One region of the Saccharopolyspora sp. NPDC045941 genome, then DNA from elsewhere that is predicted to be linked to it. Evidence: riboswitches for the same ligand, from Rfam matches in the RefSeq annotation. Region 1 holds a riboswitch; each other region holds the start of a gene.
What was found. A riboswitch is a leader RNA that binds a small molecule or an ion and turns the genes downstream of it on or off. The one in region 1 is predicted to bind glycine.

Region 1 (10,174 bases):
GTCGTCGACGAGCTTCTCCATGGCGCGACCGCCGGTTCCGGTCGCGTGGAACACCAGCGGGTCGTAGTCGGCGGTCAGCTGCTCGGCCACCGCCGTCACGCACGGCGTGGTGACGCCGAACATGGACAGCCCGACGGCGGGCTTGTCCTCGACCGCGGGCACCGGGCGCGTCACGGCGCCCAGCAGCGCGTGCGCGGCGTTCCCCAGCACCTGGCGGGAAATCCGGTTCAGCCCGGCGACATCGGTGACCGACGGGAACATCGCGATGTCGGTGGCGTCCACATAGGCCGAAACGTCGCCGGAGGCCACTGTGGACACCATGACCTTGGGCACGCCGACCGGCAGCGCGCGCATCGCGGGCGTGATCAGCGCGGTGCCGCCCGAGCCGCCGAGCCCGATGATCCCGGCGACGTCCCGCGCGGCCAGGAACCGCTCGAACGCCACGGCCATCGCGGCGACGGCCGAGCCCCGATCGCCGGTGAACACCGCGCCGGGCCCGCCCGGGTGGTGCGCGGCGACCTCGGCGGCCGGCACGTCCGCGTCGGAATTCCCGCCGGTGGTGGACAGGTCCACGGTGACCACGGGATGCCCGCCTGCGACCAGCGCGGCGACGTAGTGCAGCTCGGCGCCCTTGGTGTCGAAGGTCCCGACGACGTACGCGCTGCCCATTGGCCCTCCGCGGCTCGGAATCGAGTCAACCCCGCGAAACTCTACTGGCGGTGCCGCCCTCGCACAGTCGGCAGATCAGGCGACTACTGCTCCAGCCGCTTCTGCGCCTCGGCCAGGTTCCTGGTGACCTTCTCGATCGCCCGCTCGAAGCCGTCGCTGAGCTTGTCCAGCTCCGTCTCGAACGCCTGCATCGTGCGATCCGGCTTCCCGTTGACGTCGTCGAGGGCGGCGTTGACCGCCTCCCGAACGGCGGCCGCGATGGCCTCGACCCCGCTGCCCAGCAGCCGCGGCTCCAGGTGCAGCTCGTCGACCTTTCCGTCGGCACCGACGGTCACCCGTACGGCGCCCCCGGCAGCACTTCCCTCGCCACGGACGTCGTCCGCCATCACGTGCCCTCCCAAGTCCGAACCTTCCACGACCATCTCACAAGCCCCATGCACCGCATGCCTACACACAGTAGCGAGTCCGATGAAACAGCCCCCGGTGCGGACACCGGGGGCTGTCGTCAGGGCAATCGGTCAGTGGCTCTTGCCGTCCTTGCCGAAGAACTTGTTCTTGACCTGGTCGATCTTCTCCTTGTTCTTCGGGTCGGAGGCGTACTTCTTGGCCTGGTCGATCACCTTGCGGCCCTGCGGGCTGCTGGCGAAATCGGCGACCTTCTTGAACAGAGACATCGTCGCTCCCGGCGGTTCGGAGTCACGGCTACCACCAGGCTACCGACAAATCGGTCATGAATCAGCCGAGCACGCCGCTGATGGATGCGTGACCCTTCAGCAGGTTCCGCGCCACGGTACGACGCTGGATCTCGTCGGTGCCCTCGAAGATGCGCAGCAGCCGCAGGTCGCGGTACCAGCGCTCGACCGGCAGCTCCTTGGTGTAGCCCATGCCGCCGTGCATCTGCAGGACCCGGTCCACGATCTCGTTGGCGCGGGTGGCGCCGAAGAGCTTGGCCACCGACTGCGCGTGGCGGGAGTCCATGCCCTGGTCGACCTGCCAGGCCGCCTGCAGCACGAGCCAGCGCAGCGCCTCGATCTCCACCGCGGAGTCGGCGATCATCCACTGGATGGCCTGGCGCTCGGCGATCGGCTTGCCGAAGGTCTCGCGGGTCTTGGCGTATTCCATGCCCATCTCGACGAGCCGCTCGCAGGCGCCGAGGGCGTGCGCGGGCAGCAGGTAGCGGCCGCGGCCGATCCACTGCATGGCGAGCTTGAAGCCCTGGCCGACCTCGCCGAGCACGTTGTGCTCCGGGACCCGCACGTTGTCGAACACCAGCGCGGCGGGCTGCCGCTCCCACGGGCCCATGATGTCGATCGGCTCGGACTTCCAGCCCGCGTCGCGGTCGGCCAGGAAGCAGGTGACGCCTCCGTTGGCGCCCTTCTCCCGGTCGGTGACGGCGAAGACCATCACGAAGTCGGCGTCGATGCCGCCGGTGATGAAGGTCTTCTCGCCGTTGATGACCCACTCGTCGCCGTCCTTGACGGCGGTGGTGCGCAGGTTCTTGGCGTCCGAGCCGGCGCCGGGCTCGGTGATCGCAAAGCACGACTTGCGGGTGCCCTCGATCGTCGGGAGCAGGTAGCGCTCCTTCTGGTCGTCGTTGGCGTAGTACAGGATGTTGTCGGCGTAGCCGCCGAAGCGGAACGGCACGAAGGTGCGGCCGAGCTCGACCTCGATGAGCGCCGTCATCACCGCCGACAGGCCCATGCCGCCGTACTCCTCGGGCGTCTGCACGCCCCAGAACCCGGCCTGCTTCGCCTTGTCCTGCAGTTCCCGCTGCTCGTCCTTGGTCAGGCCGCGTTCCCCGGCGCGCTCGCGGCGCAACACCTCCTGTTCCAGCGGCACCAGTTCGCGCTGGACGAAGTTGCGCACCCAGTCGCGGATGTCGCGTTCTGTGTCGGACAGCGAGAAGTCGACCATCGCCGGATCCTTTCCTGCGGCCAGCTAACTAACGTCGTTAGTTTTGTGGCAGCCTAAGGCGGTCCCGGCGAGCGCCGCAAGGGATCCGGCGAGGAGAAGACGTGCCCAGACCGACCACCCCCCGGCTGTCGCCGGAACGCATCCGGCGGATCGGCCTGGAGATCATCGACGCCGACGGCCTCGAAGCGCTGTCCATGCGGCGGCTGGCCGAACGGCTCGGCGTCCGCGCGGCGTCGCTGTACAACCACGTGTCGACCAAGGACGAGCTGCTGCACGAGATAGCCGACGACGTGATGGCCGCGGTCGACGTCTCCGGCTTCGACGCGGGCTGGACGACCGGCCTGCGCACCTGGGCGCGCTCCTACCGGGCCGCCCTGATCGCCCACCCGAACCTGGTCCCGTTCCTGGCCTACGGCCCGGCCCGCCGGGAGAACGCGCTGCGCCGGGCGGACGCGGTGCACGGCGGCCTGACCAGGGCAGGCTGGCCGCAGCGCTACGCCACGATGATCGGCGCCTCGACGAAGTACCTGGTGGTGGGCTCGGCGATGGGCTCCTTCGGCGGCGGCTTCCCGGACGACGCGGCGCTCTACGGCGACCGCTTCCCGCACCTGAACAAGGCCCACCTGCTCCGCGAGCACGCGGCGGAGATCGACGCCGACAGCTTCGAGCTGGCCCTGGCCGCCCTGGTCGACGGCCTGGAGAAGCAGTACGGCGAGCTCCCCGCCTGAGATCACTCACCCGCCCGGTTGACGTGGGTCACGCCGGTTCGTAGCGTCCTGTTCGCACAACCGAATACCGCGCCCACGACGTCGTGCGGGAGAGACTCCGGCCCGTTCCGGGACCGGAGCGCCGAAGGAGCAATTCTCCCCAGCAAACTCTCAGGCACCGGCACCGCACGGCACCAGGCGAACACGGAGAAAAGCAGAAGCGCCCGCTTCTCGCCCACGGTGCAAGCCGCCCCTCGCGGGCGGCGAAACTCTCAGGCCAATGACTCCGGGGAGACCGCCCAACCAGCGCAAGCCCGCGCAGGTCGAGGTCGAGGCATCCCCGATAAGGTTGGGCTCAGTGAGCTGACCGGCCCTCGACTGCCGACCGGCGCCCACCAGGAGGAGTCTCACCATGTCGTCGCCACGACAGACGCCCTTGCACCACGTGCACGAAGCCCTCGGGGCGACGTTCACCGAATTCGCCGGCTGGCGGATGCCGCTGCGCTACTCGGGCGACACCGCCGAGCACAACGCCGTGCGCACCGGCGCCGGCCTGTTCGACCTGACCCACATGGGTGAGATCCGGATCAGCGGGCCGCAGGCCGCCGAGGCGCTGGACTACGCGCTGGTCGCCAACGCGTCCGCGATCAAGCCCGGCCGCGCCCGCTACACGATGATCTGCAACGCTGCCGGCGGCGTGCTCGACGACCTGATCGTCTACCGGCTCGGCGACGAGGAGTTCCTGGTGGTGGCCAACGCGGCGAACGCCGCCGTGGTCTCCAGCGAGCTGGCCGAGCGCATCGGCGGCTTCGACGCCGAGCACCAGGACGTCTCCGACGACTACGCGCTGATCGCGGTGCAGGGCCCGAACGCGGTCGCGATCCTCGCGCCGCTGACCGACACCGACCTCGCCGAGGTCAAGTACTACGCGGGCTACCGCAGCCGGGTCGCGGGCAAGGACGTGCTGCTGGCGCGCACCGGTTACACCGGCGAGGACGGCTTCGAACTGTTCACCGAGCCCGGCGACGCCGAGGCGGTCTGGCAGGCGCTGACCGAGTCCGGCGCCGAGCACGGCCTGCAGCCCGCCGGGTTGTCCTGCCGCGACACGCTGCGGCTGGAGGCCGGCATGCCGCTGTACGGCAACGAGCTGTCCGCCGAGCTCATGCCCTTCCACGCCAACCTCGGCCGGGTGGTCAAGCTGGACAAGGCCGGCGACTTCGTCGGCAAGGACGCGCTGGCCGCCGCGGCCGAGAAGCCCACCGAGCGCACGCTGGTCGGCTTGAGCACCGAGCAGCGCCGGGCACCCCGGCACGGCTACCGCGTGCTGGACGCCGACGGCGCCGAGATCGGCGTCGTGACCAGCGGCGCCCCCTCCCCGACGCTCGGCCACCCGATCGGGATGGCCTACGTGGACCGCGACCACAGCGAACCCGGCACGCAGCTGCAGGTCGACATCCGCGGCAAGGCCGTCGCGGTGCAGGTCGTCGAGCTGCCGTTCTACCGCCGCAATGCCTGAAGAGAAATACACAGGAGGCAACACCATGTCGACACCGGACCTGTTCAACGACCAGCTGGCCGCGGTGGACCCCGAGGTGGCGGCGGCGGTCGGCGCCGAACTCAACCGCCAGCAGAGCACGCTGGAGATGATCGCCTCGGAGAACTTCGCACCGCAGGCCGTCCTCGAGGCGCAGGGCTCGGTGCTGACGAACAAGTACGCCGAGGGCTACCCGGGCCGCCGCTACTACGGCGGCTGCGAGCACGTCGACGTCATCGAGCAGCTGGCCATCGACCGGGTCAAGGAGCTCTTCGGCGCGTCCTTCGCCAACGTGCAGCCGCACTCGGGCGCGCAGGCCAACGCGGCTGCGATGTTCGCGCTGCTCAAGCCGGGTGACACGATCATGGGCCTGGACCTGGCGCACGGCGGTCACCTGACCCACGGCATGCGGATCAACTTCTCCGGCAAGCTCTACAACGTGGTGCCGTACCACGTGCGCGAGGACGACCACCGCGTCGACATGGACGAGGTCGCCAAGCTGGCGCGGGAGAACAAGCCGCAGCTGATCATCGCCGGCTGGTCGGCGTACCCGCGGCAGCTGGACTTCAAGCGGTTCCGGGAGATCGCCGACGAGGTCGGCGCCTACCTGATGGTCGACATGGCGCACTTCGCCGGCCTGGTGGCCGCCGGGCTGCACCCGAGCCCGGTGCCGCACGCGCACGTCGTCACCACCACCACGCACAAGACCCTCGGCGGCCCGCGCGGTGGCGTGATCCTGTCGGCGGACCAGGAGTTCGCGAAGAAGTTCAACTCGGCGGTGTTCCCGGGCCAGCAGGGCGGGCCGCTGGAGCACGTGATCGCCGGCAAGGCGGTGTCGTTCAAGGTCGCCGCGTCGCCGGAGTTCGCCGACCGGCAGCGCCGCACCGTGGAGGGCGCGCAGGTCCTGGCCGAGCGGCTGCTCGCCGACGACGCCGTCAAGGCCGGCGTGCAGCTGGTCTCCGGCGGCACCGACGTGCACCTGGTGCTGGTGGACCTGCGGGACTCCGAGCTGGACGGCAAGCAGGCCGAGGACCGGCTGCACGAGATCGGCATCACCGTCAACCGCAACGCGGTGCCCAACGACCCGCGGCCGCCGATGGTGACCTCCGGGCTGCGCATCGGCACCCCGGCGCTGGCCACCCGCGGCTTCGGCAAGGAGGACTTCGCGGAGGTCGCCGACGTCATCGCCGAGGCGCTCAAGCCGGGCTTCGACGAGTCGGCGAGCGCGAAGCTCCGGGAGCGGGTGGAGGCCCTGGCCGCCAAGCACCCGCTGTACCCGAACCTCTGACAGGTGATCGGCGAGTAGCCCTCGAACGCCGCATTTCGGTCTGCAATGACCGAAATGCGGCGTTTCACGCTACTGTGTCCTAAGTGGACTATGTTGGAACTGGGAAAAGGCTCGATTTCAACTGTGCCCAATCGCTTGCAAGCACTGCCCGAATGCCGGATTATCTGCGCAGTTTCAGCGAAACACGCTGGCGATTAAGGAGTCACGCTTCGATGAGCCAACCAGAGGCCGAGGAGTACCGGAAGGATCTGAGTACCCGGCACATCAACATGATCGCGATCGGCGGGGCGATCGGGGTCGGGCTGTTCCTCGGCTCCGGCAAGGCGCTGCACCAGGTCGGGCCCGGCCTGATCCTGATCTACGCGATCGCCGGATTGATGATCTTCTTCGTGATGCGGGCGCTCGGCGAGCTGCTGATGTACCGCCCGGTGAGCGGATCGTTCGCGGAGTACGCGGGCGAGTTCGTGGGCCCGTGGGCCAAGTTCGCGGTGGGCTGGGGCTACTGGCTGGTGTGGATCGTCACCGGCATGGCCGAGATCACCGCGGTCGGTGAGTACTTCCAGTTCTGGTTCCCCCACGTGCCGCAGTGGATCCCCGCCCTGGGAGCGCTGATCGTGCTCTCCGGCGTGAACCTGATCGCGGTGAAGCTCTTCGGCGAGTTCGAGTTCTGGTTCGCCCTGATCAAGGTGCTGGCCATCATCGGCCTGATCGTGCTCGCCGCCGCGATCCTGGTGTTCGGCTTCAGCGACCTCGGGGACACCGCGTCGCTGAGCAACATCTGGTCCCACGGCGGGTTGTTCCCCAACGGCGCGGCGTCGTCGCTGCTGGCGTTCCAGATCGTCATGTTCGCCTTCGTCGGCGTGGAGATGGTCGGCCAGACCGCCAGCGAGAGCAAGAACCCGCAGAAGGTCCTGCCGCGGGCCATCAACTCGGTGATGTGGCGGATCCTGATCTTCTACGTCGGCGCGCTGATCGCCCTGACCGCACTGGTGCCGTGGAACCAGTTCCCGACCACCGGCAGCCCGTTCGTGCACGCCTTCACCCTGATCGGCATCCCGGCCGCCGCCGGCGTGATCAACTTCGTGGTGACCACCGCCGCGCTGTCGTCCTGCAACAGCGGCATCTACTCCACCGCTCGGATGCTGCGCACCCTGTCGGAGGACCGCCAGGCACCGCGCTCGGTGGGACGCCTCAGCGGCCGTGCGGTGCCCGCGCGGGCCATCGGGATCACGTTCTGCGCGATGCTGATCGGCGTGGTGCTCAACTACTTCGTGCCGGAGCAGGCGTTCACCTACATCACCAGCGCCAGCACCGCCGGCGCCATCTTCACCTGGGGCATGATCGTGATCGCGCACCTGGTCTACCGGCGCAAGGTCGCCCGCGGCGAACTCCCGGCCGGGCCGTTCCGGATGCCGCTCGCCCCGTACTCCAACTACGTCGTGCTGGCCTTCCTCGCGTTCGTCGTGGTGCTGCTGGCCTTCGACGCCGAAACCCGGATCGCGCTGTACATCACCCCGGTGCTCGCGATCGCGATGGTGATCGGCTACCTCGCGGTGCGCAACAAGCAGCCGCAGCAGGAGTCCGCGAACAGGTGAACGCCTGATCAGGATTCCAGGTAGTGCAGGACGGCGAGGACCCGGCGGCTGTAGCCGGTGGTGCGGGCGAGGTCGAGCTTGTCGAAGATCGCGTTCGCGTGCTTCTCCACCGCGCTCTGCGAGATGTGCAGGTGGGTGGCGATGCCGGCGTTGGTGCGGCCCTGCGCCATCTGTTCGAGGACGTCCCGTTCGCGGGGCGTCAGCAGCGACTGCGGATCGCGGTCGCTGCCGGACAGCAGGCGCCGCACCACCTCCGGGTCGAACGCCACTCCCCCGTCGGCCACCCGCTGGAGGGCGTCGAGGAACTCGTCGACCTGCACCACCCGGTCCTTGAGCAGGTAACCGACCCGCGCGGTGTCGCCGGTGAGCAGCTCGACCGCGTAGCGCTTCTCCACGTACTGCGAGAGCACCAGCACACCGACGGCGGGGAACCGGCGCCGGATCTCCAGCGCGGCGCGCAGGCCGTCGTCGGTGTGCGTGGGCGGCATCCGGACGTCGACGACGGCCACGTCCGGCTGCCACGCCGCCACCTCCGAGAGGAGGCTCGGCGCGTCCCCGACGGCGGCCACCACGTCGTGCCCCTCCTCCGCCAGCAGGCGCACCAGTCCTTCGCGCAGCAGGGTGGAATCGTCGGCCAGGATCACCCGCACGGCAGCTCCGCGACGATCGTCGTCGGACCACCGACGGGACTGTCCACTGTGAACTTCCCGTCCAGCGCCGCGACGCGGCGGGCCAGGCCGGAAAGCCCCGCGCCGCGCACCGATGCGCCGCCGGCGCCGTCGTCGTCGACCCGAACCACGAGCCACCCCTCTTCCCGTTCGACCCGGACGGTGACGATACCCGCGCCCGAGTGCTTGGCCGCGTTCGTCACGGCCTCCGAAACCACGAAGTACGCCACGGCCTCGACCTCCACGGCCGCCCGCCGCGCCACCTCGTACCGAAGCTCGACCGGCATCCCGGCACGCTCCACCAGCGCCGCCAGGGCCGGGTGCAGGCCCCCGGCGTCCAGCGCGGCCGGGTAGACCCGCCACGCGACATCGCGGAAATCCCGGAGTATTTCCTGGGATTCCTCGTGCGCCTGGCGCAGCAGCTCGGCGGCCCGGTCGCCGTCGTCGGCGCGCCGGGCCCGGCCGATCAGCATGCCCAGCGCCACCAGCCGCTGCTGCACGCCGTCGTGCAGGTCGCGTTCGATGCGGCGGCGTTCCTCGTGGATCGCGGCGACCACATCGGAGCGCGTGGTGGAGAGCTGTTCGACCCGTTGCCGGAGCTGCTCGGCCCGGTCCGGCTCCAGGAACCGCTCGCCGAGCGCGCGGTCCATGACCGCGATGCCCGCGAGCCCGGTCAACGCCAGGAAACCGAGCACCGCGCAGAAAACGATCAGGTAGACCGTGAGCCAGAACTTCTCGATGCCGGAACGGCCTTCCAGCGGATCCCCGGCGGTGGTCCAGAGCTCGACGAGTTCGACCAGCATGCCGACCGCGCCGTAGGCGATCAGGAAGAGCACGATCGCACCGAGCAGCCCGACCGCGCAGCGGGCCGCGAGATACCGCAGCGCGCGAGCGCCGTCGGGCCGCCCGGCATGGCTGCTGTCCAGGTACTTCGCCAGGCGCCGCCGTTCGAGTCCGGTCAGCGCCTGCGCCCCGGCGAACGACAGCGAGGCGACCCGGGCTCTCAGCCTGGGCGAGATCAGCAGCCCGGTCAGCGCCAGACCGGTCGACAGCACGAAGACGAGTTCGGCCAGCGCCGTGCCCGCACCGAGCACGACGCCGAGGAGCACCCGCAGCCATCGACGCATGATCCGAGCCTAGCCACGGCGGCAACCTGCGGTTTTCCACAGGTGGGTCGCCGGGAAACCGCATTCCGCGCGGTGCCGCGGATTCCTAGCGTTCGGATCATGAACTTCCTCGCGCAGCCCGGCACCGCCCAGACGGATGGACTGGTCGGCTGGATCACCGGGCTCATGGACACCATCGGCGGCCCCGGCGCGGGGCTGGCGGTGGCACTGGAGAACCTGTTCCCGCCCATCCCCAGCGAGGTGATCCTGCCGCTGGCCGGATTCGCCGCGAGCCGGGGCACGATGAGCCTGCTCGGCGCGATCCTGTGGACCACGCTCGGCTCGCTGACCGGCGCGGTCGTGCTGTACTACCTCGGCGCGTGGCTGGGCCGCGACCGCACCCGCGCGATCGCGGCGAAGCTGCCGCTGGTCAAGGTGTCCGATGTGGACCGGACCGAGGCGTGGTTCGCCCGGCACGGCACGAAAGCGGTGTTCCTGGGCCGGATGGTGCCGATCTTCCGCAGCTTCATCTCGCTGCCCGCCGGGGTGGAGCGGATGCCGATGACGGCCTTCCTGGTGCTGACCGCGCTCGGCAGCCTGATCTGGAACACCGCGCTGGTGCTGGCCGGCTACCTGCTGGGGCAGAGCTGGTGGATCGTCGAGTCCTACGTGGGGATCTTCCAGAAGGTCATC
Region 2 (10,174 bases), on a different contig from region 1:
GTCGCCGCGCCGGGTTTCTCCTGCACCTCGGGCTGGGAATCGATCAGCTCGTGGATGCGCTCGACACCGGCGCGGGCGAGCTGCGCCTGGATCATCACGCTCGACAACATCCGGGCCGGACCGGCCAGCATCGCCACGTACCCGGCGAAGGCGACGAACGTCCCGAGGCTCACCTGGTCCTGCAGCACCATCCAGCCGCCGAGGCCGAGCACCCCGACCTGCCCGGCGGAGGGCAGCGCGGCCAGGCTCGCCGCCGGTTTCGACGTCATCCTGGCGGCGCGCAGCCGCTCGGCGAACAGCCGCCGCGCGCGGCCCGCCAGCCGCCCGACCTCGCGGTCCTCCTGGCCGAAGCCCTTCACGACCCGGACACCGGTGACCGTTTCCTCGACGTGCTGCGCGATGTCCGCAGCGCGTTGCTGCGCCGACCACGTCGCGGGGAACAAGCTTTTCTTGCTGCGCGCCGAAATCACCGCGATCAGCGGCGCGACGATCAGTGAAACCACCGTGAGCAGCGGCGACAGCCACAACATCGCCACGATCGCGAACAGCGCGAGCACCGCAGTACCGGCCGCCAGCGGCAGCATCGACAGCAGCGAGTTCACCATCTGCAGATCGCTGATGGAGCGGGACACGACCTGGCCGGTGCGCAGCGCGTCCTGCTTCCCGCCGTCCAGCCGCTGCATCGCGGCGAACACCGCCCGGCGCAGGTCGTGCTGCACGTCGAGGGCCAGCCGCCCGGCGCTGTAGCGGCGGACGAACGCCGACGCGAACCGGAACACGCCGAGCCCGAGCAGCGCGATCACGATCCACCACAGGCGGTCGGTGCTGCGCGCGACGGCGTCGTCCACCGCCAGCTTGGTCAGCAGCGGAACCAGCGCCTCCAACCCGACTGCCGTGACGGACGCACCCATCGCCAACGTCAGGGCCACGGGGTGCCGGCGACAGGCGGCGAAGAGGCGACGGATCCAACCGCCGGAAGTCGGGCGGGGATTACCGGAGTCGCTCACCTCGCCAGGTTATGCCGCCCCACCGACGACGCAGCCCGGCCGGACGGTCGCTGTGACCCCGCCAACCCGAGGAGGCGGTGCGAGCATGGGAACTTTCCTGTCACCACGACGGCCCAGACCGAGGCCGGAGTGACAGGAAGGTTCCCATGCGCCACCCACCGGTTCCGGGTTCGGGCGGCGGGCCTGCCTGGCGGCGGCCGACGGCCGATGGCAGGAAGGGAACCTTTCTGCCACCGGCGCCGCAGTGACAGGAAGGTTCCCTTCCACAGGTGGTGCGCGTCAGGCGATGTCGCGCCGGCGGCCGGCCAGCCAGCCGCCGGCGATGAACACGGCGGCGTACCCGACGAAGGTGAGCAGGCTCGCCCACCACGGATGGCCGTAGCTGCCGCCGAAGAAGAAGTGCAGGATCTCGAAGATCGCCCGCGGTGTGTCCGGCTCGTCGGGCCCGGCGACCGCGGAGACGAACAGCGGCACCGCCATGTTCGCCACGATGCCGTTGCCGGCCGTCCCGGGCAGGTACGGGCTGACGCCGGAGATCGGCGATCCGATCAGGACCAGCGACAGGATGAACTCGACCATGAACTTGTAGATCAGCGGCAGGATGATCGCGAGCACGGCGTTCGCGACCAGCGCGCCGAACCCGACGCCCAGCACCGTCCACAGCACCATCGTCAGCACACCGGCCGCCCCGACGCTGAGCCAGTCGGCCAGGCTGCCGAAGGTGCCGAAGTCCATGCCCGCGCCCACCAGGCTGCCGAGGCTCGCGGACAGCACGTTCGTCACGCCGTAGATCAGGCCGATGCCCGAGTAGGCGAGCAGCTTCGCCGCCAGCACCGCGCCGCGCGGGTTGCCGGTGAGGTACGTAGTCGAGATTGTCCTGTTCCGGTGCTCGCCGGCGAACGCCATGGCCCCGAACAGCCCCGCGAAGATGGTGCTGAAGTTCGTCGACATCGAAAGCGACAGCAGGCCCAGCGGGACCGGCCGGTCGAGCTCCTTCACCGAGTCGATGAGGGCCGCCATGGGGCCGCCCAGCGAGCCCGCGCCGAAGCCGAGCAGCACCACCGGCGCGAGCATCCCCCACCACAGGCTCGTGGTGAAGATCTTGCGGAATTCCGCCTTGACGAGCGCGACCATCATGCGGTCCCCCCGAATCCGCGGGCGTCCGGCGCTGCCTGCGCGCCGTGCTGCTGGACGCCGGTGTACTGGCCGTGGGTGAGCTGGAAGAACAGCTGTTCCAGGCCGATCCGCTCGTCCTGCATCGCGTACAGCGCGATCCCGGCTTCCAGCGCCAGGTCCGCGACCGTGCGGGAGTCGGCGCCGGTCACCGCGAGCCGGCCGTCCGGGACGTAGTCGACGCTCAATCCGGCTGCGTGCAGCTTCTCGATCAGCTTGCGGGGGTCGGCGGCCTGCACGAGCGTCCGCGATCGCTGCGCGGCGCGCAGCTCGTCGAGGTGGCCGTCGAAGACGCAGCGCCCGCGGCTGATGATCACCAGCTGGTCGACGGTGTGCTCGATCTCCCGGAGGAAGTGGCTGGACATCAGGACCGTCCGGCCGCTCGCGGCGAAGGCCTTCAGGAAGTTCCGCAGCCAGGCGATGCCCTCCGGGTCCAGCCCGTTGGCCGGCTCGTCCAGCACCAGCACCTGCGGGTCGCCGAGCAGCGCGGTGGCCAGCGCCAGGCGCTGCCGCATGCCCAGCGAGAACGTGCCCGCTTTGCGCTTCCCCGCGGAGCCCAGCCCGACGAGTTCGAGGGCCCGGTCGACCTGCGTGTCCGGCACGTTCATCGCGGCGGCGTAGCACCGCAGGTGATGACGGGCGGTGCGGCCGGGGTGGAAGCTCTGCGCGTCGAGCACGGCGCCGACCACGCTCGCCGGGTTCGGCAGCTGGTGGAACGGCAGGCCGTTGATGGTGGCGGTGCCCGAGGTGGGCATGACCAGGCCGAGGAGCATCCGCAGCGTCGTCGTCTTGCCGGACCCGTTCGGACCGAGGAACCCGGTCACCGCCCCGGGGCGGACCGTGAAGCTCAGGTCCTGCACCGCGCTGACCGGGCCGAAGCTCTTGCTGAGACCCTCAACGACGAGCCGGCCACTGCCGTCGTGCACACGCCCTCCATCATCACCCGTTCAACCGACAGGGCCCATCCTGCCGGACAGGCCCGGGTGGTCAGGTGCGAAGGAGCGTTTTCCCAGCTTGTTCTCAGCGCCGGGCGTGGTCGCGGCCCTGCGGTGTGACGGGTATCGCCACGTGCGGGCGCCTACGGCCAGCGGATGGACCGGTCGATCACGGCGGCCCGGTAGATCGTGCCGCGAGCCGCATCGAGGTGACCGGTGACCAGCGGCGGGGTCGGGTCCGTGGTCAGGTCGGGGCGGAGGAATTCGTTGGTGTCCCAGTCGCTGGGCCCGGGGCCGGTCGAGGAGATGATCGGCTCGGGGATGACCGCGATGTCCCTCGCCTCGTCGTCCCACCTGCGCCGCAACCTCCGGCGCAGCGCGTCCAGCCCGCTGCCGCGGGCGTGCGCGGGCTCGCCGGTGTGGTCCCCGATCAGCAGCCGGTGCGCGGTTACCCAGATCGTGCAAGGCCACGGTCGGCTGCGCAGCGTGCCCTGGCAGGACCGGCACCTGCCGTCCTCAGCCGGTTCGTGTTCGTCGAGCAGGGCGCGAAGGCCCTCGGTGAGCCGGTAGAGCTCGGAGCGGGCGAGCGGCAACAGCACCTCGGGTGCGTTGTCTTCGGATGCCAGATCCACCCTGTCGAGTCGGTCGAGGACAGCTTTCCGCAGCGCCGTGTCCGTCACTTCGTCTCCCACCGTCGAACGTTGCGAGTGCGTCGGTGTTGCCGGTGGAGATCGCGGAGCGGAGCACCCCGACGACCCCCATCGGGTGACATCGGCAGTCGAGTCGCACGCCTGCACACTCACCACTCGAGGCTCACTCCATCGAGTGGTTATCGATTCGGTCCGAAATTGGCGGCTGAGCGGGGGCTCGCTGCTTCGGCAAATGGGCGATCGTGGCCTACACTGAAAGTGGCGGCCTGCTCCCGGTGACCCCCAGGCTGGTTGAGCGGGCCGCCCCGTTCGGCTGTGTGAGCCCATCACCTGTTCGGTGCATTCGCGGCGACGATCCGAGAACACGTCCCAGACGGGCTCCCGCATGCGAAAACGCCGCGAGCGGGGGAACCGCCCTGCCGCGCGGTGACAGGAAGGTTCCCCCGCTCGCAGGCGAGATCAGGCGAGCACGCTGCTGATCGGGGTGCTGGTCAGCCCGTGCGCCTCGGCGACCGGCTCGTTGACCAGCTTGCCGTCGTGGGTGTTGAGGCCACCGGCGAGCGCGTCGTCCGCGCGGCAGGCCTGCTGCCAGCCCTGGTCGGCGATGCGCAGCACGTACGGCAACGTGACGTTGGTGAGCGCGTGCGTCGAGGTGTTCGGGACCGCGCCCGGCATGTTCGCCACGCAGTAGAACACCGAGTTGTGCACCCGGTACGTCGGGTCGTCGTGCGTGGTCGGGCGGGAGTCGGCGAAGCAACCGCCCTGGTCGATGGCGATGTCGACCAGCACGCTGCCCGGCTTCATCTCGGAGACCAGGTGGTTCGAGACCAGCTTCGGCGCCTTCGCGCCCGGGATCAGCACGGCGCCGATGACCAGGTCGGCGGCCCGCACCGCCTGCTCGACCGAGTAGCGGTTGGACGTCACGGTGCGGATCTGGCCGTGGAAGTCGCGGTCGATCTCGCGGAGCTTGTCGACGTTGGTGTCGAGCAGCTCGACGTTGGCACCCATGCCCAGCGCGACGCGCGCGGCGTTGAGGCCCGCGACGCCACCGCCGATCACCACGACCCGCGCCGGGTGCACGCCGGGAACACCGCCCGGCAGCACGCCGCGGCCGCCGCTGGGACGCATCAGCGAGTAGGCGCCCACCTGCGGGGCGAGGCGCCCGGCGACCTCGCTCATCGGCGCGAGCAGCGGCAGCGCGCCGTTGGCCGTCTGCACCGTCTCGTAGGCGATGCCGGTGACCCCGGACTTCAGCATCGCGTCGGTCAGCTCGGCGGAGGCCGCCAGGTGCAGGTAGGTGAACAGCACCTGGTTCCGGCGCAACCGCGGGTACTCCTCGGCGATCGGCTCCTTGACCTTGAGGACCAGCTGGCCCTCGCCCCACACCTCCTCGGCGGTGGGCAGCACCTTCGCCCCGGCTGCGAGGAAGTCCTCGTCGGGGATGGAGGAACCGGCGCCGGCGTTCGTCTCGACGAAGACGTCGTGACCGCGGGTGGTCAGCTCGTGCACGCCCGCAGGTGTGATCGCGACCCGGTACTCGTTGTTCTTGATCTCGCGTGGCACTGCGATCTTCACGGCGGAATCCTTTCGTCTCCTGTTGCGCACCACGATCCGCTGCAGCCGAAAGGGGCGCATCATTCCCGCAGGATGAGATTGCCCCGCGCGCTTTGTGCCCGCAGCACAAAGCCTGCTGCGACGGCGCCAACGCGTCGAGAGGGGCGGAAACGGCCCGGCGAGGACGGCCCGGGTGACAGGAAGGTTCCCTTGCTCGCAGCCACCCGGGCGGCCAGTGAAAGCAAGGGAACTTTCCTGTCATGCGGTGGCAGGAAGGTTCCCTTTCACACGTCAGCGCACGTGCGTCACGGGTGTGGTGATGACAGGAAGGTGCCCTCTCTCGCAGCCGCCGGGGGCGCGGCTCGGCGAGGGCGGGGTGACAGGAAAGTTCCCTTGCTGTCAGCCGTGCTGGGCCCAGCGGTCGGCGAGCAGTTGCACGAACAGCGCTGCGCGGACGTTGGGGTTCTCCAGGTCGATGTCCACGAGTTGGGTGAGCCGCTTCATCCGGTAGCGGAAGGTGTTCGGGTGCACGCGCAGCTCCCGGCTCGCCTGCCGCGGGTCGCCCGGGTGGCGCAGCCACGCGTGGAGGGTTGCCAGGTATTCGGTGCCCTGCGTCCGGTCGTGCTCGCGCAGCACCGGCAGCGGGCCCAGGGAGCCGACGCCCGCGTCGGTCGACGCACCGGCCATCCGGCTGAGCACCACCAGGTGCCAGTTGTCCTCGTACACCGCCACCCGGTCGCGCAGCTGGCCGGTGCGCAGCAGGCCGACCAGCTCCTCGGCCTGCGCGCGCGACTGGGGGAGGTCGGCGACCGCCACCGCATTGCCCACCGCGATCAGCGGGCGCGGCGAAGCGTCGTGGGACACGAGCGCTTCCCGCAGGTCCGGCCAGCCGCCCGCGCCCGCCCGGTCCGGCACCAGGGCGTAGAGCATGGTGCCGATCTCGGTGACCAGCGGGCGCCGCCCGATCCCGCGCGTGATCCACTCCCACATCGCCAGCCGGTGCCCCTCCGCTGGCCCGGCGGACGATGGCATTTCGATCGCGACGACCCGATGCGCCTCGTTGGGCACCGCCAGCTCGTTCACGGCCACCCGCCAGCCCTCGCCCCCTTCCAGCAGCAGCCGCACCTGCTCGGCGGACCGGCGGCGCTCCGCGTCCGCCACTGCCCGCCACCGCAGCAGTTGCAGCGCGACCAGTGGGGCGGTGTCGGCGAACGCGGTGGACCGCTCCTCGGAGACCTCCCCGGGCACCACGGCCCACATCGAGCCGAGCAGCTCGCCGCCCATCCGGATCGGCACCACCAGGCGGGGCAGGGTGCCGTCCTGCTGGGCGGGCACGAAGATCGCCGAACTGCCCTTGCTGAGCTGGCGGAACGTGCCGCGGGCCCGGAACTTGGCGAGCACCTCGTCGGGCTGCTTCCGGCCCATGATGGTCGACACCCGCGCCGGGTCGGTCAGGTCCTGCCGGGCGGAGTAGGCCAGGACCTGGGAGTGCGCGTCCTCGATCGTGACCGGCGCGTCCACCACGTCGGCGACCGCGTCGGCGAGGCGGAACAGGTCGCCGACCCCGGTGCCGCGCGCGTCGGCCTCCTCGATGCCGGTCCCGCCCAGCGCCGCCCGGATCAGCCACACCAACTGCGCCCAGCCGGTACCCGGCCGGACCTCCACCAGGGCCACCCCGGCTTCCTCGGCCGCCGCGGCCACCGCGTCGTCCGCCGAGATCGGCGGCTTGAGCAGCACTGCTGCCGCGCCCTGCGCGCCGCAGGCCCTCGCCAGCCGCTTCGCCTGCTCGCGATCCGCGACTGCCACGCCCAGCACGAGGTCGCCGCCCGCCGCGGTCGGCGGCTCATCGGGTTCGGCGATGACGACGTCGCCCACGCAGACCGTCGGCTCCGGGCTGACCACTGTGCGCAGCAGCGTGGGGCCGACCCGTTCGACCAGCGCCCGGATGTCCAGCATCACCGGCCTCCTGAGTGCTTCGGGCCGCCGCCAGTCAGGTGGGGGAGGGCATTGACACCAGGGCTGGCCCGTTTATCGTTGCTGAGCACATCGACAATTGCATACCGGCCGTCGACCCCGTGCGGGAGAGACCTTGAGGGCTCATACCGAGCCGTCAGGGCGCCGAAGGAGCAAGACTCCCCACAAACTCTCAGGCACCCATGACCGTTCGGGCGAGGCAACTCTGGAAAGCGCGCGTCATCCCTGACGCTCCACCCACGGTGCAAGCCGCGAGAAACCGCGGCGAAGCTCTCAGGTTCCGAAACAGAGGGGGAGGCCCAGCCCCGGGCATCTCTGCCCCCGAAAGCCTTGGAGCCTCCCGACATGTCCCTGCCTGCGAACCTGCGCTACACCGAAGAGCACGAGTGGATCGAGGACCGCGACGAGCTGGTCCGGATCGGCATCACCCAGCACGCCGCGGACGCGCTCGGCGACATCGTCTTCGTGCAGCTGCCCGAGGTGGGGGAGCAGATCGAGGCGGGCCAGGCCTGCGGCGAGCTGGAGTCCACGAAGTCCGTCAGCGACCTGTTCGCGCCGGTCACCGGCGAGGTCGTGGCGATCAACGAGTCCGTCGTGGACGATCCGGCGTTGGTCAACTCCGAGCCCTACGGCGAGGGCTGGCTGCTGGAGGTGCGCACCTCCGACACCGGTGCCCTGCTCACCGCCGAGCAGTACGCCGCGGTGATCGCGGAGTAGCGGGGAATAGGCGAGGGAGGAGACGGTCAATGGCGATCAGCGTCTTCGACCTGTTCTCGGTCGGTATCGGGCCGTCCAGTTCGCACACGGTGGGTCCGATGCGCGCGGCCCGCCTTTTCGTGCAGCGGTTGCACGGCGAGGGCCGGTTGCCGCAGGTCAAGCGGATCAAGGCGGAACTGTTCGGGTCGCTCGGCGCGACAGGGCACGGGCACGGCAGCCCGAAGGCGGTGCTGCTCGGTCTCGAGGGGCACAGCCCGGAGACCGTCGACCCGGCGGCGGTGGAGGGCCGGGTCGCCGAGATCCGGGAGACCGGGCGGCTGCGGCTCGACGGCGTGCAGGAGATCCGGTTCACCGTGGACCGCGACCTGGTGATGCACCGGCGCAAGTCGCTGCCGCTGCACCCCAACGGCATGCGGTTCACCGCGACCGGCACCGACGGGGTCGAGCTGGAGAGCGCGGTCTACTACTCGGTCGGCGGCGGTTTCGTCGTCGACGAGGACGCCACCGGCACCGATCGGATCAAGCCCGACGCGACCCCGGTGCGGTACCCGTTCCGGACCGGCGCGGAACTGCTCGCCCGCACCGAGGAGTCCGGGCTGCCGATCAGCGGCGTCATGCTGGCCAACGAGCTGTCCTGGCGCGGCGAGGACGCCGTGCACAAGGAGCTGCTGGGTATCTGGCAGGTCATGCGCGAATGCGTGGACAACGGATGCCGGAACTCCGGCGAACTGCCCGGCGGGCTCAAGGTCCGGCGACGGGCGGCGGAGCTGGCCGCTTCGCTGACCGAGCACGACGATGCGCTGGAGTGGGTGACGCTCTTCGCGCTCGCGGTGAACGAGGAGAACGCGGCCGGCGGGCGCGTGGTGACCGCGCCGACCAACGGCGCGGCCGGGATCGTCCCCGCGGTGCTGCACTACTACATGCGGTTCGTGCCGGGCGCCGACGACGCCGGCGTGGTGCGCTTCCTGCTCGCGGCCGGTGCGGTCGGCGTGCTGTTCAAGGAGAACGCGTCGATCTCCGGTGCCGAGGTCGGCTGCCAGGGCGAGGTCGGGTCCGCGTGCTCGATGGCGGCCGCCGGGCTCGCCGAGGTGCTCGGCGGGACCCCGAGCCAGGTGGAGAACGCCGCGGAGATCGCGATGGAGCACAACCTCGGGCTCACCTGCGACCCGATCGGCGGTCTCGTGCAGATCCCGTGCATCGAGCGCAACGCGGTCGCGTCGGTGAAGGCGATCACGGCGGCGCGGATGGCGCTGCGCGGCGACGGCACCCATTTCGTCTCGCTGGACAAGGTCATCAAGACCATGCGCGAGACCGGCCGGGACATGAAGGTCAAGTACAAGGAGACGGCTCGCGGCGGCCTCGCCGTCAACGTCATCGAGTGCTGACCCGCCGCACGCCCGGTGAGTGCATGGGAACTTTCCTGTCACCACCGGGCTGTGCGGTGAGCGCTGGGGAACCTTCCTGTCACCGCCCGCACCGGGGCCTGGTGGCATGCGGATGGGAACTTCTCTGCCACCGGGTCCGTAGCGCGAGCATGGGAACTTTCCTGTCAGCGCCGCTCAGCACCGCGGTGAGTGCATGGGAACTTTCCTGTCACCGCCAGGCCGTGTGGTGACTGCATGGGAACCTTCCTGTCACCACTGAGCCGTGCGGTGCGAGCTCGGGAACCTTCCTGTCACCAGGCCGGTTCCTGCGGTGACTGCATGGGAACTTTCCTGTCACCGAGGAGCCACCGGGCTCCTGTGGTGGAGCCTTCCCGCCGTCGGCTCCGGTGCGAGGATGGGAACTTTCCTGTCACCGCTCCCCGCCGCGCACCGGCCAGATGCCGTGCGCCGGGGACCAGTCGAGGAGGCGTCGCGCCGCTTCGCTGCTGACGCGGTGCGACGGCTCGGCCGCTTCGTCCGGCGCCTGCCCGGGGGCCGGGCTGCCGTCCGTGCGGGCCAGCTCGCGGTAGTAGTCCGCGACCCGGACGGGCTCGTCGGCGATGTTCAGCGTCTCGCCCGCGCAGCCGCGCTCCAGCGCGCCGACCACCGCCTCCGCGTAGTCCCGCGCGTGCACCATCGCCGCCCACGACCGCCCGTCGCCCGGGATGGGCAGCCGCCCGGCGCGCAGCCGGGCCCGCTGCTGGTCCTGCACCGTCGCGGGGCCCACGAAGCGTCCGCCG
Region 3 (10,174 bases), on a different contig from region 1:
CACCTCGCGAACAGGTGGGGTCAAGACGTCCGAAGGCGGGGATGGGCTCAGGGAACCCGGAATCCGTAGGGAAGTTCGAGGCGGTGCGCGGCCAGCAGCTCCGCGTCGGACAGCAGTTCCGCGGTGGGGCCGTCGGCGACCACCGCTCCGTCGTCGATCAGCACGCTGCGCGGGCACAGCTGCAGCGCGTACGGCAGGTCGTGGGTGACCATGAGCATCGTGCCGCCCCAGTCCAGCAGCACCTCGGCGAGTTCGCGCCGGGCCACCGGTTCGAGGTTCGACGACGGTTCATCCAGCACCAGCAGCTCGGGACGGCAGGCGAGCACCGCGGCCAGCGCGACCCGCTTGCGCTGGCCGCCGGAGAGATGCAGCGGCGAGCGGTCTGCGTGCTCGGCCATGCCCACCGCGTCGAGCGCCAACCGCACGCGCTCGGCCAGCTCCTCGCCGCGCACGCCGAAGTTCGCCGGGCCGAACGCGACGTCCTCGCGCACCGTCGGCATGAACAGCTGGTCGTCGGGATCCTGGAACACCAGCCCGACGCGACGGCGGATCTCCTTGAGGTTCCGCGAATCCACGGGCAGCCCGCCGACGTGGATGCTCCCCGACTCGGCCGTGTGCACCCCGTTGAGGTGCAGCGTCATGGTGGTCTTGCCCGCCCCGTTGGGGCCGAGCACCGCGACCCGCTCCCCGCGCTCGACGCGCAGGTCGACGCCGCTGAGCGCGCGGTGCCCGTCCGGGTAGCGGAACGCCAGCCCGGCCACCTCCAGCGCCGGCACGGCCGCCGGCTCGGTGGTGCGCTCCGGCAGGGGTTCGGTCAGGCGGTCCACAAGGCCACTCCCAGCACGACGGCGGCGACGGCCGGTGGCGCCATGCCCAGCCACCACGTCGCCGGTGATGTCCGGCGCGATTCCCCCAGCTCGGGCATCGCGCCGCTCCAGCCCCGCGACACCATCGCCAGGTGCACGCGTTCGCCCCGCTCGTAGGAGCGGATGAACAGGCTCCCGATCCCGCGCGCGGTCGCGCCGAGCTGCCACAGGAACCGCGGATCGTGCCCGCGGCAGATGCGCGCGACCCGCATCCGCTTGGCCTCGGCGACGATCACCTCGGCGTAGCGCAGCATCAGCGTGATGATGGTGATCAGCAGCCGGGGCGCCCGCAGCCGCTGCAACCCGACCACCAGCTCGCGCGGCGCGGTCGTGGCGGCCAGCAGCACCGACGTGGCCAGCCCGAGCGTGCCCTTGACCAGGATGTTCCAGCCCGCCAGCAGGCCACCGGTGGACAGCGCCAGGCCCGCCACCTCGGTGGTCGCGCCGCCCGCGGTGAACGGCAGCACCAGCGCGAGCACCACGAACGGCACCTCGATCAGCAGGCGGCCGGCCAGCCAGCGCAGCGGAACCCGAGCCACCAGCACGAGCCCGAACAGCAGCAGCGCGTACCCGCCGAACGCCCAGAACACCTCGCGCGGCGTCGCCACCACGCACAGCACCACCAGGAAGGCCGCCACGATCTTGACCTCGGGCGCCGACCGGTGCAGGACCGAGTCGCCGGGCAGGTGCAGCGCGCCGGCGTGACCGGCTCCCACCGCTATTCGCCCCCGGTCCGGCGCCGCAGGCCCCAGAACAACCCGCCGGCGGCGCCGAGCGTGACCACCGCGCCGATCACCCCGGCCACCCCGGTCCAGCGGTCATCCCCGCCGACGGTGTAGTCCGCCAGCGGGCCGCCGGAGAACGCGTGGTCCTGGGCGTGCTGGGCGATGCACTGCCCTTCCAGCTGCTCGCCCTGCTCGGTCTCGACCACGGTGCAGCCGCGCTGCGTGACCGCGTCCAGCCCGTCGGGGTCGGAGTCCGCGAAGTAGGCCACGCCACCCGCGATGACGAGGATGAACAGGCCGAAGACCAGCAGGAAACGCCGACGTGGGGCGCTCATCGCACGTTCTCCTCCGTCTGCTTCGCGGTCCGCAGCAGGTGGACCAGGTCCGGTCGGGCAGCCGCGACGGCACCCACCGTGGCCGCCGTGATCACGCCCTCGCCGATGCCGATCAGGCAGTGCACCCCGACCATCGCGACCGCGGCCGTGCCGAGGCCGAAACCGGCCGCGCCGCCGACCGCGTATTCGAGGATGAAGCCGCCGGAGGCGGCGACGGTGTTCACCCAGGCCGCGACGAAGGCGGTCATCAGCAGACCGGCCCGGCTCCGCCGCGCGAAGCGGCGCAATGCGAGGGCGACGAGGTAGCCGGCGGCGGTGCCGATCAGCGCCATGTTGGTGATGTTGGCGCCCAGCATGGTCAGCCCGCCATCGGCGAACAGCAGCGCCTGCACCACCAGCACGATCGCCACGCACAGCGCGCCGACCCACGGCCCGGCCAGGATCGCCGCCAGCGCCCCGCCGAGCAGGTGCCCGCTGACGCCGGGCAGCACCGGGAAGTTGATCATCTGCGCGGCGAAGACGAACGCGGCGACCAACCCCGCCATCGGCGCCGTCCGGTCGTCCAGGTCGGCCCGCGCCTTGGTCAGCGCGACCGCCAGCCCGGCTATCGCCACGGCCGCGAACAGCACCGCCGTCTGCGCGTTGAGCAACCCGTCGCTCATGTGCATGGCGAGCGTGGTGGTCGGCACGACGCGCTCCCTCCTGACCGGAACAGCTGCGCATCGAGAGTAGTTGCCGCAATACCGCAATCACCAGTAGCTGGCAGGAGTCCTAGATCGCAGTCCGGCGAGAAAAGCCGTCGTCCCGGGCATAACGCCCAGGACGACGGTTCGAGTCCGTTCGGTCAGTCTCGGACTGCCAGCGCCAGTTCGCCGTTGGAGTCCCGCTCGGCGTCCAGCACCTTGTCGCCGAGCAGCGCGGCGACCTGCGGTTCGAGGAACACCCGCACACCGGATACCTCGACCACCTCGTCGCCCGACTGCGGTTCGGCGGCGATCGACGCCTGCAGTCCTTCGCCCGCCGGCGCAATGCGCAGGCCGGAACCTTCCGGAGAGTCGCCGCCGACGAGGACGAGCTTGATGACCTCTGCAGCGCTCTCGCTGATGGTGAGCATTGTGCTCAACCCCTTCTCCGAGCCGGTCGGTTTGAAGGGGCCACCGTGTCATCAGCCGCCGCCCCGACGCAAACCGAACCGCCCCCGGCGTGTCACCGGCCCCGGACACCACGACGCCCCCGGCCGCAACAGCGGTCCGGGGGCGTCGCTGCACCTCTTTCGCAAAAGGCGTATCGACAGCTGTTACGCCTGGTAGGCATCCAGGGGCGGGCAGGAGCAGACGAGGTTGCGGTCGCCTCGCGCGCCGTCGATGCGGCGCACCGGGGGCCAGACCTTCGTCACGTCGGTGCCCAGCGGGTAGGCCGCCTCCTCGCGGGAGTAGGCGTGGTTCCAGTCCTTGGCCAGCGACGCCGCCGTGTGCGGGGCACCCACCAACGGGTTGTCGTCGGCCGGCCACTGCCCGGCGACGACCTTGTCGATCTCCGCCCGGATCGCGATCATCGCCTCGCAGAACCGGTCCAGCTCCGCCAGGTTCTCGCTCTCCGTCGGCTCGACCATCAGCGTCCCGGCCACCGGGAACGACATGGTCGGCGCGTGGATGCCGTAGTCCGCCAGCCGCTTGGCGACGTCGTCGACGGTGATGCCGCTGGTCTTGCTGATCTGCCGCAGGTCGAGGATGCACTCGTGCGCGACGAAGCCGCCCTTGCCGGTGTAGAGCACCGGGAAGTAGTTGTTGAGGCGGCGGGCGACGTAGTTGGCGGCTGCGACCGCGGTCAGCGTCGCCCGGCGCAGGCCGTCGGCGCCCATCATCCGCACGTACGCCCAGGAGATCGGCAGGATCGAGGCGCTGCCCCACGGGGCGGCGCTGATCGGGCCGACGCCGGTCGCCGGTCCGGCGGCGGGCTGCAGCGGGTGGTTGGGCAGGAACGGCGCGAGGTGCTCACGCACGCCGATCGGGCCGACGCCCGGACCGCCACCGCCGTGCGGGATGCAGAACGTCTTGTGCAGGTTCAGGTGCGAGACGTCGGAGCCGAACTTGCCCATCCGCGCGAGGCCGATCAGGGCGTTGAGGTTCGCGCCGTCGACGTAGACCTGGCCGCCCGCGTCGTGCACCAGCCCGCACACCTCGCGCACGGTGTCCTCGTACACGCCGTGCGTGGACGGGTAGGTGATCATGATCGCGGCGAGGTCGTCGGCGTGCTCGGTGACCAGCTCGCGCAGGTGGTCGAGCTCGATGTTGCCGGCGTCGTCGCAGCGGACCACGATCACCCGCATCCCGGCCATCACGGCGCTGGCGGCGTTGGTGCCGTGCGCGCTCGCCGGGATCAGGCACAGGTCCCGGTCCTCGTCACCACGGCTGCGGTGGTAGGCGCGGATCGCCAGCAGGCCGGCGAACTCGCCCTGGCTGCCGGCGTTGGGCTGCAGGCTCACCGCGTCGTAGCCGGTGACCTCGGCCAGCCAGGTCTCCAGGTCCTTGACGATCGACAGCAGCCCCTCGGCGTCCTGCGCGGGCGCGAACGGGTGCAGCGAACCGAACTCGGGCCAGGTGATCGGCTCCATCTCGGCCGTCGCGTTGAGCTTCATCGTGCACGAGCCCAGCGGGATCATGCTGCGGTCCAGCGCGATGTCCTTGTCCGACAGCCGCCGCAGGTAGCGCAGCAGCGAGGTCTCGGAGCGGTGGGTGTGGAACACCGGGTGGGTCAGGTACTCCGAGGTGCGCTCCAGCGCCGCGGGCAGCGCGTCCGGCGTCTCGATGTCGAGCTCGTCGACGTCACCGCCGGTGACGCCGAAGGCCTGCCACACCGTCGCCAGGTGCGCCCGCGTGGTGGTCTCGTCGCAGCTGATGCCGACGTGGTCGGCGTCCACGCGGCGGAGGTTGATGCCGCCCCGGCGGGCCCTGGCGACGACGTCGTCGGCCTTGCCCGGCACCTTCACGAAGATCGTGTCGAAGAACTCCTGGTGCAGCACCTCGACGCCGCCGCGGCGCAGCTGCTCGGCGAGCACCGCCGCCATCCGGTGCGCGCGGGTCGCGATCGACCGCAGCCCGGCCGGGCCGTGGTAGACCGCGTACATCGAGGCCACGACGGCCAGCAGCACCTGCGCGGTGCAGATGTTGCTGGTGGCCTTCTCGCGGCGGATGTGCTGTTCGCGGGTCTGCAGCGCCAGCCGGTAGGCCTGGTTGCCGTCGGCGTCGACGCTCACGCCGACCAACCGCCCCGGCAGCTGCCGTTCGAAGCCCTTGGCCACGGCCATGAACCCGGCGTGCGGGCCGCCGAAGCCCATCGGCACGCCGAACCGCTGGGTGCTGCCGACCACCACGTCCGCGCCGATCTCGCCGGGCGAGCGCAGCAGCGTCAGCGCCAGCAGATCGGCCGCGACGACGACCTTCGCGCCGCGCCGGTGGACCTCCGCGATGATCTCCTCGTGGTCCCGCACCGCGCCGGAAGCGCCCGGGTAGGACAGCAGCACGCCGAAGAACTCGCCGTCCGGCAACGCCTGCGCGCCCGCGGCGAGGTCGGCGACGACGACCTCGATGCCCAGCGGCTCCGCGCGGGTCCCGATCACCGCGATGGTCTGCGGCAGCGTGTCGGCGTCCACCACGAACCGCGGCGACTTCGACCGGCCCGCGCGGCGCACCAGCGTCATGCCCTCGGCCGCGGCGGTGGACTCGTCGAGCATCGACGCGTTGGCCACCGGCACCCCGGCCAGGTCAGCCACCATCGTCTGGAAGTTCAGCAGCGCTTCGAGCCGGCCCTGCGAGATCTCCGGCTGGTACGGCGTGTAGGCCGTGTACCAAGCGGGGCTCTCCAGCACGTTGCGCAGGATCACCGGCGGCGTGACCGTGCCGTAGTAGCCGAGCCCGATCATCTCGGTGTGCGGGCGACAGCGGCGCGCCAGCTCGCGCAGCTCGGCCAGCGCCTCGGACTCGGTGGCCGGCTCCGGCAGCGCCAGCTGCAGGTCGCCTTCCCGGATCGTGTCCGGCACGGCGTTCTGCCCCAGCTCCTCCAGCGAGCCGACGCCGATCACGTCGAGCATGCGCGCGAGTTCGGCCGGCATCGGGCCGACGTGCCGGTCGGCGAACGGCGTGCCGTGCTCCAGGGCGGCCAGGGGAATGCGGTCGTGGGTCACGTCGGTCATCGCCAAACCTCAATCGTCGCGGCGGCAAAGGGCGGCAGGCAGCCGGAACTGCCCTGCTCTCCCCCTCTGTCACTGTCCGCGAAGCGAACGCCTGAGAGCTTCACCCGGGAACCGGGCTTGCACCGTCGGCGGGGTGCACCACGGCCGTGGTGCACCCTCTTTCCAGAGGTATCTCGCCCGTGCGGTCCAGGTGGCCTGAGAGGTTGGCGGGGAGGGTTGCTCCTTCGGCGCCGACCGCGGCCTAGGCCGGGCCGGACTCTCCCGCACGGGGTCGGCGATGTGCCGCAGCTTACCCGATCAGGGGGTCCGAGCGGACCAGCGATGTCACCGGCCGCACACCACCCGGTCGGGGGCCGGTCGGCTCAGCCGGTCTCGGCCTGCCGGTCGCGCCGCCGACGGGACAGCTCGTCGTCCATCGGGACCAGCTCCGCGCCGTCGGCCCGTTCCGCCGGGAAGTCGTGGATCGTGCCGCTGATCTCGCGCATCGCACCGCTGACGGCGATGCCGAACACTCCTTGGCCACCCTGCAACAGGTCGACCACCTCCTCGGCAGAGGTGCACTCGTAGACCGTCGTCCCGTCGCTGAACAGCGTCAGCCTGGCCAGGTCCTGCACGCCCCGGTTGCGCAGGTGTTCCACCGCGACCCGGATGTTGTGCAGCGACACCCCGGTGTCCAGCAGTCGCTTGACCACCTTGAGCACCAGGATGTCCTTGAACGAGTACAGCCGCTGCGAGCCGGAGCCGGCTGCGCCGCGGATGGACGGGCCGACCAGCTTGGTGCGCGCCCAGTAGTCCAACTGGCGGTAGGTGATGCCGGCGATCTGGCAGGCGGCCGGACCCCGGTAGCCGACCAGTTCGTCCGGCAGCGAGGCGTCGGGGAACAGCTCGCCCTGCTCCACGGCAGCATCCCGGTTGGACGCTTCCTCGACCACGCCTGCCTCCCCTCGTCCGGCACGAAGCCGACGACGACGATCACCAGCTCCCGGACCATCGCGGTCCGAGGCCGCGAACACCGCCCAGCGGCCGAATCACACCGGGGCAATTCGCGTAAGTTCGACGGTATGCCTGCCCCGCGAGGAGGTCAACGCGACGCGCGGGGCACCCGGACGACCCGGCCCCCGCCTGCTCGCGCAGACAGGGGCCGGGCTGTGTCGTCGGTCGATCGGCGGGCTCAGGTGTCGGCGCCGCGGAAGTCCTCCGGGGAGACGGAGTCCAGGAACTCGCGGAACTTCTCCACCTCGTCCTCCTGCTCGTCCGGGATGATCAGCCCCGCCTCGTCCAGCACCGATTCGTCGGCGTGGATGGGCACCCCGATGCGCAGCGCCAGCGCCACCGAGTCGCTCGGCCGCGCGGAGACCCGCACATCCCCGTCGAACACCAGCTCGGCGAAGAAGGTGCCGTCCTGCAGGTCGGTGATCCGCACCTGTTCCAGGTCGCGCCCGAGGGCGCCGATGACGTCCTTCAACAGGTCGTGGGTAAGGGGTCTCTGCGGCCGCACACCCTGCTGCTCCAGCGCGATGGCGGTCGCCTCGACCGAGCCGATCCAGATCGGCAGGTAACGCTCGCCGTGCGCCTCGCGCAACAGCAGAATCGGCTGGTTTGCTGGTAGTTCAACTCGCACGCCGACGACGCGCATCTCGCTGCTCATCGTCACATCGCCTCCTCCAGCGCGCCGAAGCGTGACATCCCCGTCGAGGATCGCGCACCGACGCCTCCGACGCTACCCGCGTTGCGGCGGACACGCCCATCCCTTTAGCGGTCTGGTCGACCACCGAATCCGCGGCCTTCCTGCCGGTGCATCTGGTCCGAACCGCTGGCTGAGCTCTTCATCGAGCATTACCAGCACGATACACCGCCGACCCGTCCGCCGGACCGGTCGAAAGGCGGCCGCTACAACGTGGAAACCGGTTGCGACGGCGGGAAATTCCCCGCGCGGGAAGTCAGTCGATCTCGGCTGCGCACTACCTTCACGCGCCAGCGGGGCGACGCCGCTTCGGCGCCGCCCCGCTGGCGGATGGACTAGTCGGTCCAAGGGCCCCTCAGCGGGCGCCCGGGCCCCCATCGATCGGGCCGGTCAGGAACACCAGCCGGAACTTCCCGATCTGCACCTCATCGCCGTTGGCCAGCACCGAGGTGTCGACCGGCTCCCGGTTGACGTAGGTGCCGTTGAGGCTGCCGACGTCGACGACCACGAAGTCGTTGCCCTCGCGCCGGAACTCGGCGTGCCGGCGGGAAACCGTGACGTCATCGAGGAAGATGTCGCTGTCCGGGTGCCGTCCCGCGCTGGTGGTCTCCCGGTCCAGCAGGAATCGCGATCCCGCGTTGGGGCCGCGCTTGACCACCAGCAGGGCGGACCCTGCGGGCAGCGCATCGACCCCGGATGCGGCGGCGGGCTCCGGGGACGCACTCTCGGTGCTCTCCGGCTCCGAGAGGAAGGGCCTGAAGACCGAGGTGGTCTCCGGTGACTGCTCCGGCGGAACGTCGCCGTGGCCGGGGAATTGGCTCACCTGAGCTCTCCTCTACGCGGATAGATCGTGCCAAGTATGTGCCCAACGTACCGTGCAGGTACAGACACGGGACGCGGGACTCCCGACATCTTCCTCTCGGCCCCTGACAGACCGACGATCTTGCCTGGTCGGATCAGGATTCGGTCAGCTTCTGGTACGCCGCGGCGTCGAGCAGACCGTCCAGCTGCGCCGGGTCGGCGAGCTTGAGCTCGACCATCCAGCCGTCGTCCAGCGGAGCCGAATTGACCAACTCCGGCTCGTCCTCCAGCTGCTCGTTGCGGGCCACCACCTCGCCGGTGACCGGCGCGTAGATCTCCGAGACGCTCTTGGTCGACTCCACCTCGCCCATCGAATCGCCGGCGGTGACCTGCTGGCCGAGGTCCGGCAGCTGCACGAACACCACGTCGCCGAGCTGCTGCTGGGCGTAGTCGGTGATACCGATGCGCACCTTGTCGTCAGCCGTGCGCTGAATCCACTCGTGCTCTTCGGTGTACTTGATCTCGTCCGGGGCCGCCACGTGGTCCCGCCTCCCTGCTCCGCTGGTGCTGTGGATCACCGGTCACGGAGGTTCGCGTGATCGGCTCGGCGAGCGTATTCACCACGCGGCGCAGGCCGCAAGGCGACCCTCCAGCGCGCGACGCGAAAAGGCGCCGCCCGCCGATTCGGCTCGGCGAGCGGCGCCCTTCGCGCGGGACGTCCGGACGGCGCTCAGGCCGGTCTGGCGCGGGCCTGGCGGACCGCCGCCATCACCTGGCCGAGGTAGAGGATGCCGGCCCACAGGTAGAGCGCGCCGCCCCAGCAGGTGAAGGCGTAGGCGATCGGTCGGACCACTTCGGACAGCGGGAAGTCCTCCTGCACCAGCAGCAACAGCGGGAACGCGTACATCAGGCAGAACGTCGCGGCCTTGCCGAGGTAGTGCACCTCCGGCGGTTCGTAGCCGTGCCAGCGCAGCACCGGCAGGCAGAGCGTCAGCACCACGTCGCGGATGACCAGCGCGGCGGCGACCCACCAGGGCACCACGTCGCGCAGCACGAAGGCCACCAGGGTCGCGACTATGTAGAGGCGGTCGGCGGCCGGGTCGAGGAGCTCGCCGATGCGGCTGTACTGGTTGAGCCAGCGGGCGAGCTTGCCGTCGAGCCAGTCCGTGATGCCGCTGATCACCAGCACCAGCAGGGCGAGCAGGTCGGCCTTCGGGCCCAGCAGCAGCCAGAGGAACACCGCAACGCCGGCCAGCCGGATCACGCTGAGCAGGTTCGGAAGTGTCCACCATGGATCGGCCCACACGCCGGCGGCGGCCTCCCGTATCCGGGCCATGCCCGGATCGGGGCGCTCCGCCGCGGGGCCCTGCCCCGCCGGATCGGGATTCATCCCGCGATCCCCGCTCGTGGTGTCTTCCGTGGTGCGCTCAGCATCCTGCACCACGAGCCTCCCCTGAATGGTTGTGCGTCCTGCCCTCGCTTCGGACGCAACTTGTGCATCCCGACCAGATCAGGGTCTCACATTCCTCGCACAACACACTTGGCGGCCGGGCTCCCGCGAAGCCGGTCGA

Region 2: it holds a riboswitch for glycine, as region 1 does, so the genes downstream of both, gcvH (glycine cleavage system protein GcvH) here and gcvT (glycine cleavage system aminomethyltransferase GcvT) in region 1, are expected to answer to the same signal.
Region 3: it holds a riboswitch for glycine, as region 1 does, so the genes downstream of both, gcvP (aminomethyl-transferring glycine dehydrogenase) here and gcvT (glycine cleavage system aminomethyltransferase GcvT) in region 1, are expected to answer to the same signal.

Annotation. Positions count from the first base shown of each region.
Region 1 covers NZ_JBWKKU010000016.1:47,827-58,000, reverse strand. Annotated here, with positions in the region: gene AC07FN_RS15290 (Tm-1-like ATP-binding domain-containing protein) at 1-669, opposite strand, end outside; gene AC07FN_RS15285 (YbaB/EbfC family nucleoid-associated protein) at 753-1,055, opposite strand; gene AC07FN_RS15280 (hypothetical protein) at 1,188-1,343, opposite strand; gene AC07FN_RS15275 (acyl-CoA dehydrogenase family protein) at 1,405-2,583, opposite strand; gene AC07FN_RS15270 (TetR/AcrR family transcriptional regulator) at 2,685-3,311, shown strand; glycine riboswitch at 3,388-3,487, shown strand; glycine riboswitch at 3,488-3,587, shown strand; gene gcvT (glycine cleavage system aminomethyltransferase GcvT) at 3,703-4,806, shown strand; gene glyA (serine hydroxymethyltransferase) at 4,832-6,112, shown strand; gene AC07FN_RS15255 (amino acid permease) at 6,325-7,707, shown strand; gene AC07FN_RS15250 (response regulator) at 7,716-8,357, opposite strand; gene AC07FN_RS15245 (sensor histidine kinase) at 8,348-9,502, opposite strand; gene AC07FN_RS15240 (DedA family protein) at 9,602-10,174, shown strand, end outside.
Region 2 covers NZ_JBWKKU010000012.1:124,800-134,973, reverse strand. Annotated here, with positions in the region: gene AC07FN_RS12290 (ABC transporter ATP-binding protein) at 1-911, opposite strand, end outside; gene AC07FN_RS12285 (ABC transporter permease) at 1,287-2,144, opposite strand; gene AC07FN_RS12280 (ABC transporter ATP-binding protein) at 2,141-3,106, opposite strand; gene AC07FN_RS12275 (hypothetical protein) at 3,259-3,807, opposite strand; gene ald (alanine dehydrogenase) at 4,225-5,340, opposite strand; gene AC07FN_RS12265 (PucR family transcriptional regulator) at 5,719-7,275, opposite strand; glycine riboswitch at 7,388-7,492, shown strand; glycine riboswitch at 7,493-7,592, shown strand; gene gcvH (glycine cleavage system protein GcvH) at 7,639-8,010, shown strand; gene AC07FN_RS12255 (L-serine ammonia-lyase) at 8,040-9,395, shown strand; gene AC07FN_RS12250 (NAD-dependent epimerase/dehydratase family protein) at 9,805-10,174, opposite strand, start outside.
Region 3 covers NZ_JBWKKU010000006.1:89,921-100,094, reverse strand. Annotated here, with positions in the region: gene AC07FN_RS06780 (energy-coupling factor ABC transporter ATP-binding protein) at 48-827, opposite strand; gene cbiQ (cobalt ECF transporter T component CbiQ) at 815-1,582, opposite strand; gene AC07FN_RS06770 (PDGLE domain-containing protein) at 1,585-1,926, opposite strand; gene AC07FN_RS06765 (energy-coupling factor ABC transporter permease) at 1,923-2,594, opposite strand; gene AC07FN_RS06760 (HesB/YadR/YfhF-family protein) at 2,771-3,040, opposite strand; gene gcvP (aminomethyl-transferring glycine dehydrogenase) at 3,224-6,118, opposite strand; glycine riboswitch at 6,291-6,392, opposite strand; gene AC07FN_RS06750 (MerR family transcriptional regulator) at 6,481-7,050, opposite strand; gene AC07FN_RS06745 (bifunctional nuclease family protein) at 7,290-7,766, opposite strand; gene garA (glycogen accumulation regulator GarA) at 8,158-8,625, opposite strand; gene gcvH (glycine cleavage system protein GcvH) at 8,759-9,142, opposite strand; gene clsA (cardiolipin synthase ClsA) at 9,334-10,047, opposite strand.